DNA from 3 places in the Pseudomonas sp. NY15181 genome. Region 1 is predicted to be linked to each of the others. Evidence: riboswitches for the same ligand, from Rfam matches in the RefSeq annotation. Region 1 holds a riboswitch; each other region holds the start of a gene.
What was found. A riboswitch is a leader RNA that binds a small molecule or an ion and turns the genes downstream of it on or off. The one in region 1 is predicted to bind cobalamin.
Positions count from the first base shown of each region.

Region 1 (4,128 bases):
GCCGATGACGGGCCACAACCCACCGCTCAAGCTATTCAGCGACAACGCGCCCCCCTACCTGCCGTTCGTCCGAAGGATCATCCCCACGTTGCTTGGGCCAATCCCAAGCATCAGGTAAACTTCCGCATCTTTGCCTTCTCATAACGATCAGCCTGATGCCCACGACGTTCCACGAGATTCCCCGCGAGCGCCCCGCCACGCCCCTGCTCGACCGCGCCAGCACGCCGGTCGAACTGCGCCGGCTGGGCGAGGCGGAGCTGCTGACCCTCGCTGACGAACTGCGCCAGTACCTCCTGTACAGCGTCGGCCAGACCGGCGGCCACTTCGGCGCCGGGCTCGGCGTGATCGAGCTGACGGTCGCCCTGCACTACGTCTTCGACACCCCGGACGACCGCCTGGTATGGGACGTCGGCCACCAGGCCTACCCGCACAAGATCCTCACCGGCCGCCGCGAGCGCATGGGCACCCTGCGCCAGAAGGACGGCCTGGCCGCCTTCCCGCGCCGCTCGGAGAGCGAGTACGACACCTTCGGCGTCGGCCACTCCAGCACCTCCATCAGCGCGGCCCTGGGCATGGCCATCGCCGCGCGCATGCAGGGTTCGAAGCGCAAGTCGGTGGCGGTGATCGGCGACGGCGCAATGACCGCCGGCATGGCCTTCGAGGCGCTCAACCACGCGTCGGACGTGAAGGCCGACATGCTGGTGATCCTCAACGACAATGACATGTCGATCTCCAAGAACGTCGGCGGCCTGTCCAACTACCTGGCCAAGATCATCTCCAGCCGCACCTATTCGAGCATGCGCGAGGGCAGCAAGAAGATCCTCTCGCGCCTGCCCGGCGCCTGGGAGATCGCGCGCAAGGTCGAGGAACATGCCAAGGGCATGCTGGTCCCCGGCACGCTGTTCGAGGAGCTGGGCTGGAACTACGTCGGCCCTATCGACGGCCACGACCTGCCGACCCTGATCGCCACCCTGCGCAACATGCGCGACCTGGAAGGCCCGCAGTTCCTCCACGTGGTGACCAAGAAGGGCAAGGGCTTCGGCCCGGCCGAGATCGACCCGATCGGCTACCACGCCATCACCAAGCTGGAGCCGATCAAGGCCCCGGCGGAACCGAAGAAGCCGTCCGGGCCCAAGTACTCCAGCGTGTTCGGCCAGTGGCTGTGCGACATGGCCGAACAGGACCCGCGCCTGGTCGGCATCACCCCGGCGATGAAGGAAGGCTCGGACCTGGTGGCCTTCGCCGACAAGTTCCCGGACCGCTACTTCGACGTCGCCATCGCCGAGCAGCATGCCGTGACCCTGGCGGCCGGCATGGCCTGCGATGGCGCCAAACCCGTGGTGGCGATCTACTCCACCTTCCTGCAGCGCGGCTACGACCAGCTGATCCACGATGTCGCGGTGCAGAACCTCGACGTGCTGTTCGCCATCGACCGCGCCGGTCTCGTCGGTGAAGACGGCCCGACCCACGCCGGCAGCTTCGACCTCTCCTACCTGCGCTGCATCCCCGGCATGCTGGTGATGACCCCCAGCGACGAGAACGAACTGCGCAAGCTGCTCACCACCGGCCATCACTTCGAAGGCCCGGCGGCGGTGCGCTACCCGCGTGGCACCGGCCCCAACGCGCCCATCGAGCAGGCGCTGGAACCGGTAGAGATCGGCAAGGGCGTGGTGCGCCGCGAAGGCAAGGCCGGCAAGGTCGCCTTCCTGGTGTTCGGCGTGCAACTGGCCGAGGCGCTGAAAGCTGCCGAGCCGTTCGACGCCACCGTCGCCGACATGCGCTTCGTCAAGCCGCTGGACGAGGCACTGGTGCGCCAACTGGCGGCCAGCCACGACCTGCTGGTGACCATCGAGGAAAACTCGGTGATGGGTGGAGCCGGCGCCGCTGTCAGCGAATTCCTCGCCCGCGAGAACATCCTGCAGCCGATCCTGCACCTGGGCCTGCCGGACTACTATGTGGAGCACGCCAAGCCCGCACAGATGCTCGCCGAATGCGGTCTCGACGCCGTCGGCATCGAATGCTCTGTGGGCGCACGCCTGGCGGCGCTCGGCAACCGCTGAGCGCATCCCTCTCCCGGAGTATTGCCAGTGACGGGCGCACCCTCTAAGGTGCGCCCGTTTTCGTTCGAGGTAACGGGAAGCAGGTGAAAGGCCTGCGCTGCCCCCGCAACGGTAACCGACGCGCTCGTTTGCAGAGCGCAGCATCGCCAGCGCCACTGCAGGAATGCGGGAAGGCGGCGATGTGACGTCGGCAGCCCGGAGACCGCCCTCGAACGCCCCGACAGGTGTTGCGGAGGGCCGCACCGTCAAGTGCGGCCTGCCGCCCTTGCCACGCCCTCCTCGAAAGTCATCCGACCGCTTTTGAGGACGTTCCATGAAACTGACCCGACTCGCCCTGGCCACCGGCCTGCTGCCCGGCCTGGCCTTCGCCGACACCGCCGTTCCGACCGACGATGTCTACGCCCTGCCCGCGCTGGTGATCACCTCCGGCCGCCATGTCCAGCCGCGCGCCCAGGCCACCTCCGCCAACAGCGTGTTCACCCGCCAGCAGATCGAACGCCTGCAGGTGCGCAGCGTACCCGAGCTGCTCGCCCGCGTACCCGGCGTGCAGATGGGCAGCTCCGGCGGCGTGGTCTCCTATTCCGTACGCGGCACCAGCACCGCGCAGACGCTGGTCCTGGTCGATGGCCAGCGCGTCGCCTCGGCCAGCAGCGGCATCGCCCGCCTGGACTACCTGAGCATCGACAATATCGAACGCGTGGAAGTGAGCCGCGGTCCGCGCTCTTCGCTGTACGGCGCCGACGCCATCGGCGGGGTGATCCAGATCTTCACCCGTCGCGGCGAAGCCGGACTGCACCCGGAAGTCCGCCTGGCGGCCGGCAGCCACGGCACCTTCGAGCGCAGCGTGAATCTGTCCGGCGGCGACGAGCGCACCACCTTCAACCTCGGCGGCAGCCTCGACGAGAGCGATGGCTGGGACCGCACCAGCGACAACGTCGGCGCCGACAGCGACGACGACGCCCAGCGCAACAAGGCCGTGCACCTGAACCTCGACCACCGCTTCAGCGAGGACTGGAAGGCCGGCCTGAACCTCAACGACCAGCGCGGCAAGAACGAATACGACGACGCCTACAACTTCGAGCCGGGCTCGCCCCGCGACGAGTTCCGCGTCAGCAGCTACAGCGGCTACCTCGAGGGCCAGCTCAGCGACATCTGGAACAGCCGCCTGGAACTGGGCCGCAGCTTCGACCGCAACAAGGCCGTGGGCGCCGCCGACAGCTGGAACAACGGCACGCTGGAAACCACCCGCCATTCGGCCGGTTGGATCAACCGCCTGCAACTGGACGCCGCCAACCAGCTCGCCCTGGGTGCCGACTGGTACGAGGACCGGGTCGAAGGCAGCACCGAGTTTGCCGAGGACCGGCGCGAGAACCACGCCTTCTTCGCCCAGCACAGCTTCAAGGGCGAATCCTTTGGCACCGAACTGGGCCTGCGCCACGACGACAACCAGGTCTACGGCACCCAGAACAGCTGGAACGCCGCCCTCAGCCTGCCGGTGGGCGACAACCAGACCTGGATCGCCAGCTACGGCGAAGGCTTCCGTGCACCGACCTTCAGCGATCTCTACTACCCCGGCGCCGGCAACCCAAACCTCAAGCCCGAAACGTCGAAGACCTACGAGCTGCAATGGCGCGGCGACTTCTCCGGGACCCACCTGGAGACCTCGCTGTACCGCACCGAAGTCGACGACCTGATCGCCTGGGACAGCACCAGCAACCAGCCGGAGAACATCGCCAAGGCGCGTATCAATGGTTTCGAGGCCAGCGTCGCCCGCGAGGTACTGGGCTGGCAGGCGAACCTGGGCCTGAGCCTGATCGATCCGCGCGACCGCGACACCGGCCACACCCTGCCCACCCGCGCCCGCCGCACCCTGAGCCTGGACCTCGACCGGCAGTTCGGCGCCTATGGCGTCGGCGGCTCCTGGCGCGCGGTCAGCCAGCGCTATGACGACGCGGCCAACACCCGCGAACTGTCCGGCTACGGCGTGCTCGACCTGCGCACCAGCTGGCTGGCCAGCGATGAGATTCGCTTCGACCTGAAGCTGGATAACGCGCTGGACCGCGATTAC
Region 1 is NZ_JBLUPT010000005.1:174,092-178,219, reverse strand. It holds gene dxs (1-deoxy-D-xylulose-5-phosphate synthase) at 156-2,060, shown strand; cobalamin riboswitch at 2,089-2,286, shown strand; gene ACNFBT_RS14530 (TonB-dependent receptor domain-containing protein) at 2,374-4,128, shown strand, end outside.

Region 2 (4,128 bases), 120 kb from region 1:
GCGAAGCCGGTGGTGTTGATGATCAGCTCGGCGTCGGCGGCGTCCAGCAGGTTTTCCACTGCGTCGAGGCAGGCGGATTCCTTGAGGCTGGCCACGGCGACGGGCAACGGGTTGATGCCCTGGGCTTGCAGGCGTGAGCAGAAGGTATCGATGAAACCCGTGTTCGCCGCCTGCAGGTGCGTGCGGTAGAACAGCAATGCGGCGACCGGGCACTCGGGATTCCAGTCGGCCTGCCAGCGGGCGAGGTCGCAACTGCCGAGCTGCGGGTGATAGACCGCCACGCGGGGCAGTATCCGTGGCTCGCTCCAGGCGTAGTCGCGTTGCAGATGACGGTTGGCCAGGCAGGTGAAGAACTGCCGGGCGTTGTCCATGCCGCCCTGGCGCAGGTACTGCCAGAGGCGCTCGGCGTCCTGCGGCGGGACGCTGCAGAGGGCAGTGAGTTCGGGGTCGGGTTTGTCGTCGCCGGGCACCGCGATCAGCGTGGCGCCGCGCTCGGCCAGCGCCGCCAGTTGCTCCATGCCGTAGCGCCAGTAGCCGACGCCGCCGTGCACCGAGATCAGGATGACCTTGGCGTGCTGCAGTACCTCGTCGACGTAGAGGTCCACCGAGGCGTGGTTCTGCAGCTGCATGGGGTTGGCCAGGCGCAGGCTCGGGTAGTCCTCCGGCAGCTCGCGCGCGGCCTCGGCGAGCAGCGCCAGGTGCGAGTCGCCGCTGCAGAGGATCACCAGCTCGGCGGGCGTCTGGGCCAGGTGGGCGATGCCGTCGTCGGGGACGAAGCCGCCGGGTTGGGTGCGCAGCAGGTGCATGAGGCTTGCTCGGTGTAGGGCTTCATGTAGGAGCGAGCTTGCTCGCGAACCAAACCCCGCTGCGAGGCCGTTCGCGAGCAAGCTCGCTCCTACAAGATCAAGAGAGGGCGGTACGCAGCTCGTTGGCGATGACGGCCTGGTCCAGCTCCTGGCCGATTACGACCAGGCGGGTGCCACGGGTTTCATCGCTGCGCCAGGCGCGGTCGAAGTGCTTGTCGAAGCGCTTGCCGACACCCTGTACCAGCAGGCGCATGGGCTTGCCGGGGATGGCGACGAAGCCTTTGATGCGCAGGATGGCGTGGCGCTCGACCAGCGCGTTCAGCGCGTCGAGCAGGGCGCGCTCTTCCACTTCCGGCAGGTCGACGTGGAAGGAGTCGAACTCGTCGTGGTCGTGGTCTTCATGGCCTTCGTGGTCGTGGTGAGTGGGGCGGCTGTCGATGTGCAGCTCGGCCTCGGCGTTCAGCCCCAGCAGCACCGAGAGCGGCAGCTGGCCGGCGCTGGCTTCGACGATCTTCACCGCCGGCGGCAGCTCCTCGGCGACTTCGGCGCGTACGCGGGCGAGGGCGTCTGCGTCCAGCAGGTCGGCCTTGTTCAGTACCACCAGGTCGGCGCTGGCCAGCTGGTCTTCGAAGAGTTCGTGCAGCGGCGATTCGTGGTCCAGGTTCGGGTCCTGCTTGCGCTGCTCGTCGACCTGCTCGGGATGGGCGGCGAAGGTGCCGGCGGCCACGGCCGGACTGTCGACCACGGTGATCACCGCGTCAACGGTGCAGGCGTTGCGGATTTCCGGCCACTGGAAGGCCTGCACCAGCGGCTTGGGCAGGGCGAGGCCCGAGGTCTCGATGAGGATCTGGTCGAGGTCGCCACGGCGCGCCACCAGCTCGCGCATCACCGGGAAGAATTCTTCCTGCACGGTGCAGCACAGGCAGCCGTTGGCCAGTTCGAAGACGCGGCCGACCGCTTCCTCTTCGCTGCAACCGATGGAGCACTGCTTGAGGATTTCACCGTCGATGCCCAGCTCGCCGAACTCGTTGACGATTACCGCGATGCGACGGCCTTCGGCATTGTCGAGCATGTGGCGGAGCAGGGTGGTCTTACCGGCGCCAAGGAAGCCGGTGACGATGGTGACGGGGAGTTTGGCCAGGGTTTTCATGCGCGCCTCGCAAGCGAAAGTCGGTCTTTGCAATGAGCGAGCGCGGATGAAGGGCGCGCGCGCGGGTTCGCCGCGCAACGAAGGTCGCCACCGGATCACCCCGCCCGGTTGTCGTGATGCTGGTCGAGGCAGGTCTCCTGGCTCACAGCCCTGTCATGTCCTTTCGCCTTCCCGCCGCAGTCGGCAGTGGCGCGTGAAAGAACAGGCTGTTCACAGTTGCGGGGGCAGCCGTGGCGCATCCGAAGATTTCCACGTTCCCTCTTAGCTCCGGCCAGCGCCGGAGAACCTCGAAGGGAGGAAGGCTACGCAGCGATGGCGGGGCGGTCAATCGCCGGGGATCGGCTGTCGCGCGGTTGACGCTCGCGGGGCTTCGTGGTCAGCTAGCGCGGTTTCAGGTGTCTCGCGCCGACGCGCGCGAGGTGAAACGGGAAGCCGGTGCGTCCGCAAGGACCAGTCCGGCGCTGCCCCCGCAACGGTAAGCGCATCGAGGGTCGTCAGTAGCCACTGTGCAGGAAATGCATGGGAAGGCTGACCCGCCCAGCCGGAGTTTCTCCGCTGGCGTCGCAAGCCCGGAGACCGGCCTGGAACCCTTCGTTTTGGCAAACCCGCGGTGGGCGGGCGCAGGCCGTGGCGCGACCTTGTGGCGCGTTCGAATGCGTTCAACCTCTGCGTTCTCTTACTTTGATTGATCAGAGGGAACGTTCATGTCCAGCAGCATCCTCACGCAACAAGCGTCGAGCACTTCCATCCCCCTTTCCAAGCGCATCGCCCTGGCCGTCGGCGCCAGCCTGCTCGGTGCGCTGCTGGTGTATTTCGCCGGTTTCTCGCATCTGGAAGCGGTGCACAACGCCGCCCACGATACCCGCCATAGCGCCGGTTTCCCCTGCCACTGATGCGGTTCTGAGTCCAATCGGCTGCGCGTCGGCCATGCTGCGTTGGAGAATCGCCGTGGACTGCTCATTGACCGGAGTCAACTCCGCGTCCACGGCGCTCCTGACTCGCTGCCGCTCGCCCTTCGGGCCAGCCTACGGCTGTTACTCCCGGAGGTCGTTTCGGCCTTGCCTGGCTCTAGCTCGCTCGATTCGGGAGTCCGGAAAACAGGAAAGGAAAAATGATCAAACGAATTGCCCAGACCGCCGGTTTCGCCGGTCTGATCGCGGCGCTGGTGCTGACCCTGGTCCAGTTGCTGTGGGTATCCCCGCTGATTCTGAAGGCGGAGACCTATGAAAAATCCGAACCGGTAGCGATGGCAGAACACAGCCATGAGCACGCCGACGGTGCCGCCGCCGGCCACCACCATGACGCGGAAGCCTGGGAGCCGGAAGACGGCTGGCAGCGCATCCTGTCCACCACCGGCGGCAACCTGGTGGTCGCGGTGGGCTTCGCCCTGATGCTGGCTGGCCTGTTCACCCTGCGCGAGCCGGGCAAGACCTCCGAAGGCCTGCTCTGGGGCCTGGCCGGTTTCGCCGTGTTCACCCTGGCGCCGTCCCTCGGCCTGCCGCCGGAAGTCCCCGGCACCGCCGCCGCCGACCTGAACCTGCGCCAGACCTGGTGGATCGGCACCGCGGCGTCCACCGCCGCCGGCCTCGCGCTGCTGGTGTTCAGCCGCAACGGGTTGCTGCGTGGCGTGGGTGTCGCGCTGCTGGTGGTGCCGCACGTGATCGGCGCGCCGCAGCCGGAAGTCCATTCCAGCCTCGCGCCGGAAAGCCTCGCCCACGAGTTCATCGTCGCCTCGCTGGTCACCAATGCGGTGTTCTGGGCGGCGCTCGGCCTCGTCGCTGCCTGGTTGTTCCGCCGTTTCGCCCCTTCAGCCTGATTCACCGCTATGCTCGACCCCGCAGCCGGCCCAGCCGCCTGCGGGGTTTTTATTTAGAGGAGAGTGATGATGACGCTGGTTGCCGGCCTCGGTTGCCGCCGGGGCTGCCCACTCGATGAACTGCGTGCCTTGCTGCGGGATACGCTGGCCGAGGCCGGGCTCGACGAGTCGAACCTCACCGCGCTGGCCAGCGCCACGCTGAAGGCTGACGAGGAAGGGCTGGCCGCCCTGGCTGCCGCGCTCGACCTGCCGCTGGCGCTGTTCACACCGCAGGAGCTGGCAGCCTGCGAAAAACGACTCGATCATCCATCGGAGGCCGTGCGTGCAACCACCGGCAGCGCTAGCGTCGCCGAAGC
Region 2 is NZ_JBLUPT010000005.1:57,630-61,757, forward strand. It holds gene cobN (cobaltochelatase subunit CobN) at 1-806, opposite strand, end outside; gene cobW (cobalamin biosynthesis protein CobW) at 904-1,956, opposite strand; cobalamin riboswitch at 2,066-2,261, opposite strand; cobalamin riboswitch at 2,333-2,556, shown strand; gene ACNFBT_RS13950 (CbtB domain-containing protein) at 2,661-2,849, shown strand; gene ACNFBT_RS13955 (CbtA family protein) at 3,068-3,772, shown strand; gene ACNFBT_RS13960 (cobalamin biosynthesis protein) at 3,839-4,128, shown strand, end outside.
Region 2: it holds a riboswitch for cobalamin, as region 1 does, so the genes downstream of both, cobW (cobalamin biosynthesis protein CobW) here and ACNFBT_RS14530 (TonB-dependent receptor domain-containing protein) in region 1, are expected to answer to the same signal.

Region 3 (4,128 bases), on a different contig from region 1:
GCGCTGGCAGGTTCTGGCCAAACACGTGGACGCTGCCTTCGCTGGGCTGGCGCAGGCCGATGATGCTGCGCAGCAGCACGGACTTGCCGGTGCCCGAGCCGCCGACCACGCCGAGGATCTCGCCCTTCATTACGTCGAGGTCGAGGTGCTCGTGCACGGCGTGGCTGTCGAAGCGGTTGGCCAGGTCGCGGACGACAATGATTGGCTCGCTCACCAGCCCATCTCCATGAAGAACAGGGCGAACACCGCGTCCAGCAGGATCACCACGAAGATCGACTGGACCACGCTGGAGGTGGTGTGCTCGCCCACCGACTGCGCGCTGCCGCTGACGCGGAAGCCTTCCAGGCAGCCGATCACGGCGATGATGAAGGCGAACACCGGGGCTTTGACGATGCCCACCAGGAAGTGCTGCACGGCGATGTCGTTCTGCAGCATGTAGAGGAACATTCGCGGCGAGATATCCAGTGCCAGGGCGCAGACCACGCCGCCGCCGAAGATGCCGGAGATCATCGCCAGGAAGGTCAGCATCGGCAGCGTCAGCAGCAGGGCGAGCACCCGTGGCAGCACCAGCAGTTCCACCGGGTCCATGCCCAGGGCCTGGATGGCGTCTATCTCCTGGTTGGCTTTCATCGAGCCGATCTGCGCGGTGAAGGCGCTGGCGGTGCGGCCGGCCAGGAGGATGGCGGTGAGCAGCACGCCGAATTCGCGGAGGAAGGCGAAGCCGACCAGGTCGACGGTGTAGATCGCCGCGCCGAACTTCTTCAACACCGTGGCGCCGAGGAAGGCCACCACTGCGCCGACCATGAAGGTGAGCAGGGCGACGATGGGCACGGCGTCCAGCCCGGTCTGCTCCATGTGTGCGGCCAGCGAAGTGAAGCGCCAGCGACGCGGGCGCAACAAGGTGCGCGCCAGGGTCTGCAGGGTCAGGCCGATGAAGCCCAACCCGCCGATCACATGGCCACGGAAGGCTAGGGTAGCGATGCCGATGCGTTCGAGGACATCGACGATGGCGTTGCCCGGGGGCGGCTTGCGTTCGTCCAGACGGCACTGGGTGATGGCGCTGCCCACGGTGCGCAGCAGGGCCAGGCGCTCGGCGGGCAAGTTGCGGGTGATCTGGTCGAGCTGGTCCATGCGCGCGCCGCCGATGACTTCGGCGAGCAGCGCCGCACCAGCGGTGTCGAGGGCGCCGAGGCCACTGAAGTCCAGCGCGGCGGGTTGGTCACCGTGACGCACGCCGGCGACCTGGGACTCCAGGGTGCTGAAATGCGCCAGCGTCCAGTCGCCGCTGACGTGCATCAGGGGAGGGCTGGAACGGCTATCGAGCTGGAGTTGGCCGGGCTGGGCGGTTGTCGTCATGAATCGCATTCTAGCGAAGTTCTGCGGTGCAACCAGTTGACTTATGTTTCCTCCCTTGGACGCTCTGGCACGGGCCTCGTCGGAGGGCGCGACAGCCTGTTCAATTGACGCCCCAGGCCGCGAGCCTCTAAGCTGCGCGCCTGCTTCAGGTGCCCCCGGCGTGAGTCGGGGGTGAAACAGGGAAGCCGGTGAATTCGGGCCATGCGGTCCGACCAGTCCGGCGCTGCCCCCGCAACGGTAAGCGAGCATCGAGCCGCATTTCGCCACTGTGCCCTCGGCATGGGAAGGCGCGGTTTCAGGAGCCTCTCACGGCCCCACTCGCAAGCCCGGAGACCGGCCTGTTGCAAGCCATGGCATCGCGGGAGGCGCTGTCGATCGCTCCGGCCAGCTGCCGGCGCGTTACCGTCCTCCGCCTGCCTTTTCGGGTCAGAGCCGCGCGGGTGAGAGCGGCGGAGTAAGTTAACGTGAAGCATTTATTCTCTTGGCCGACAGCGCTGGCGCTGGGCGGCTTTTCCTGTATCGGCCTTGCGGCCGACGAAACGCCGCTGGCGCTCGACGATCAACTGGTGACCGCCACGCGCACCGAGCAACGCACCGGACAGAGCCTCGCCTCAGTCAGCGTGCTGGACCGCGCGGACATCGAACGCGCCCAGGCGCAGTCGGTGCCCGACCTGCTGCGGCGCTTGCCGGGCATTTCACTGAGCAGCAACGGCGGGCCCGGCAAGGCCACCAACCTGTATCTGCGCGGCAGCGAATCCGACCATGTGCTGGTGCTGATCGATGGCGTCAAGGCCGGCTCGGTGTCCTCCGGCGGCGCGTCGTTGCAGGACCTCCCGGTGGCGCTGATCGAACGCATCGAAGTGGTGCGCGGGCCGCGCTCCAGCCTGTATGGCTCCGAAGCCATCGGCGGGGTGATCCAGATTTTCACCCGCCAAGCCGTGGAGCAGGGCTTCAAGCCCTGGGCCTACGCAGGGGCGGGCAGCCAGAGCACCTATGAAGGCAGCGCCGGGGCCTCGGCCGGCAACGGGCGCGGCTGGTTCGCCCTGGGCGTGTCCAGCCTGGATACCGCCGGCATCGACGCCAAGGCCAACGGCGCCAGCGGCCACGAGCCGGACAGCGACGGCTACCGCAACCTCTCAGGTTCGCTGCGCGCGGGCTACCGCTTCGACAGCGGTCTGGAGCTGGATGGCAGCCTGTTGCAGAGCGACTCGCACAACGACTTCGACACGGTGAACAGCCGCCGCACCCAGGGTTTCGACGCCTACAACGACGGCGTACAGCGGGTGATCGGCGGCCGCGCGCGGTTCGCCCCGCTGGAGCCCTGGCACGTGAGCCTGTCCGCCGGGCGCAGCGAGGACAAGTCCGACGCCTACCAGGACGGTGCCTTCTACTCGCGCTTCGACAGCCGCCGCGACACCGCGTCCTGGCAGAACGACCTGGACCTCGCGCCCGGCCAGACCCTGACCCTGGGCTACGACTGGCAGCGGGACGAGCTGAGCAGCTCCGCCGACTACGCGGTGACCTCCCGCGACAACCGCGGCACCTTCGCCCAGTACCTGGGCAGCGCGGGGCGCCATGACTGGCAACTGAGCCTGCGCCACGACGACAACCCGCAGTTCGGCAGCCGCAACACCGGCAACCTCGCCTGGGGCTATGCGCTGACCGAGGCCGTACGGGCCTTCGCCAGCTACGGCACGGCCTTCAAGGCGCCGACCTTCAACGAACTCTATTACCCCGGCTACGGCAATCCCGACCTGGACGCGGAAACCTCGCGCAGCGTGGAGCTTGGCGTGGACGGGCGCCACGACTGGGGGCACTGGGCGGCGAATCTGTACCGCACGGTGGTCGACGACCTGATCGCCTACGATTCGGCACTGCGGGCGCCGGACAACATTGACCAGGCGCGCATCCGTGGCATCGAACTGCAACTGGGCAGCCAGTGGCGCGACTGGGTGTGGAACGCCAACGCCAGCCTGCTCGACCCGGAAAGCCGCGCCAGTGGCAGCCGCGGCAATGACCTGCCGCGCCGTGCCCGGCAACTGTTCAACCTGGACCTCGACCGGCGCTTCGACGCGCTGAGCCTGGGCGCCAGCCTGCATGCCGAGGGTCGCCGCTACGACGACCTGGCCAACCGCAATCGCCTGGGCGGCTTCGCCACCCTGGACCTGCGCGGCGAATATGCGTTGAGCCCGGAGTGGCGCCTGCAGGCGCGCCTGAGCAATCTGTTCGACGCCGACTACCAGACCACCCTGGGCTATGAGCAGCCCGGCCGCGCCGTACTCTTCGGCGTGCGCTACCAGGCCCTTTGAGAGGAGAGACACCGATGAGCGAATCCCCGGAAAAGGACGAGCGCCACCGTTCGCGCATGCAGCGCAAGAAAACCGTGGTCGACGAGAAGATCGCCCAGGCCCAGGGCGAGCGCGGCGTGTTCCTGGTCCACAGCGGCAACGGCAAGGGCAAGAGCAGTTCGGCCTTCGGCATGGTCGCCCGCGCGTTGGGCCACGGCATGAAGGTGGGCGTGGTGCAGTTCATCAAGGGCGCCGTCACTACCGGCGAGGAGGCCTTCTTCCGGCGCTTCCCCGAGGAGGTCAGCTACCACGTGATGGGCGAGGGCTTCACCTGGGAAACCCAGGACCGCCAGCGCGACATCGCCAAGGCCCATGAAGCCTGGGAGGTCGCCCGCCGGTTGCTGAGCGATCCGCAGGTCGGCCTGGTGGTGCTGGACGAGGTGAACATCGCGCTCAAGCATGGCTACCTGGAGCTGGATACCGT
Region 3 is NZ_JBLUPT010000003.1:262,822-266,949, forward strand. It holds gene ACNFBT_RS09810 (ABC transporter ATP-binding protein) at 1-214, opposite strand, end outside; gene ACNFBT_RS09815 (ABC transporter permease) at 211-1,356, opposite strand; cobalamin riboswitch at 1,487-1,713, shown strand; gene btuB (TonB-dependent vitamin B12 receptor) at 1,821-3,665, shown strand; gene cobO (cob(I)yrinic acid a,c-diamide adenosyltransferase) at 3,680-4,128, shown strand, end outside.
Region 3: it holds a riboswitch for cobalamin, as region 1 does, so the genes downstream of both, btuB (TonB-dependent vitamin B12 receptor) here and ACNFBT_RS14530 (TonB-dependent receptor domain-containing protein) in region 1, are expected to answer to the same signal.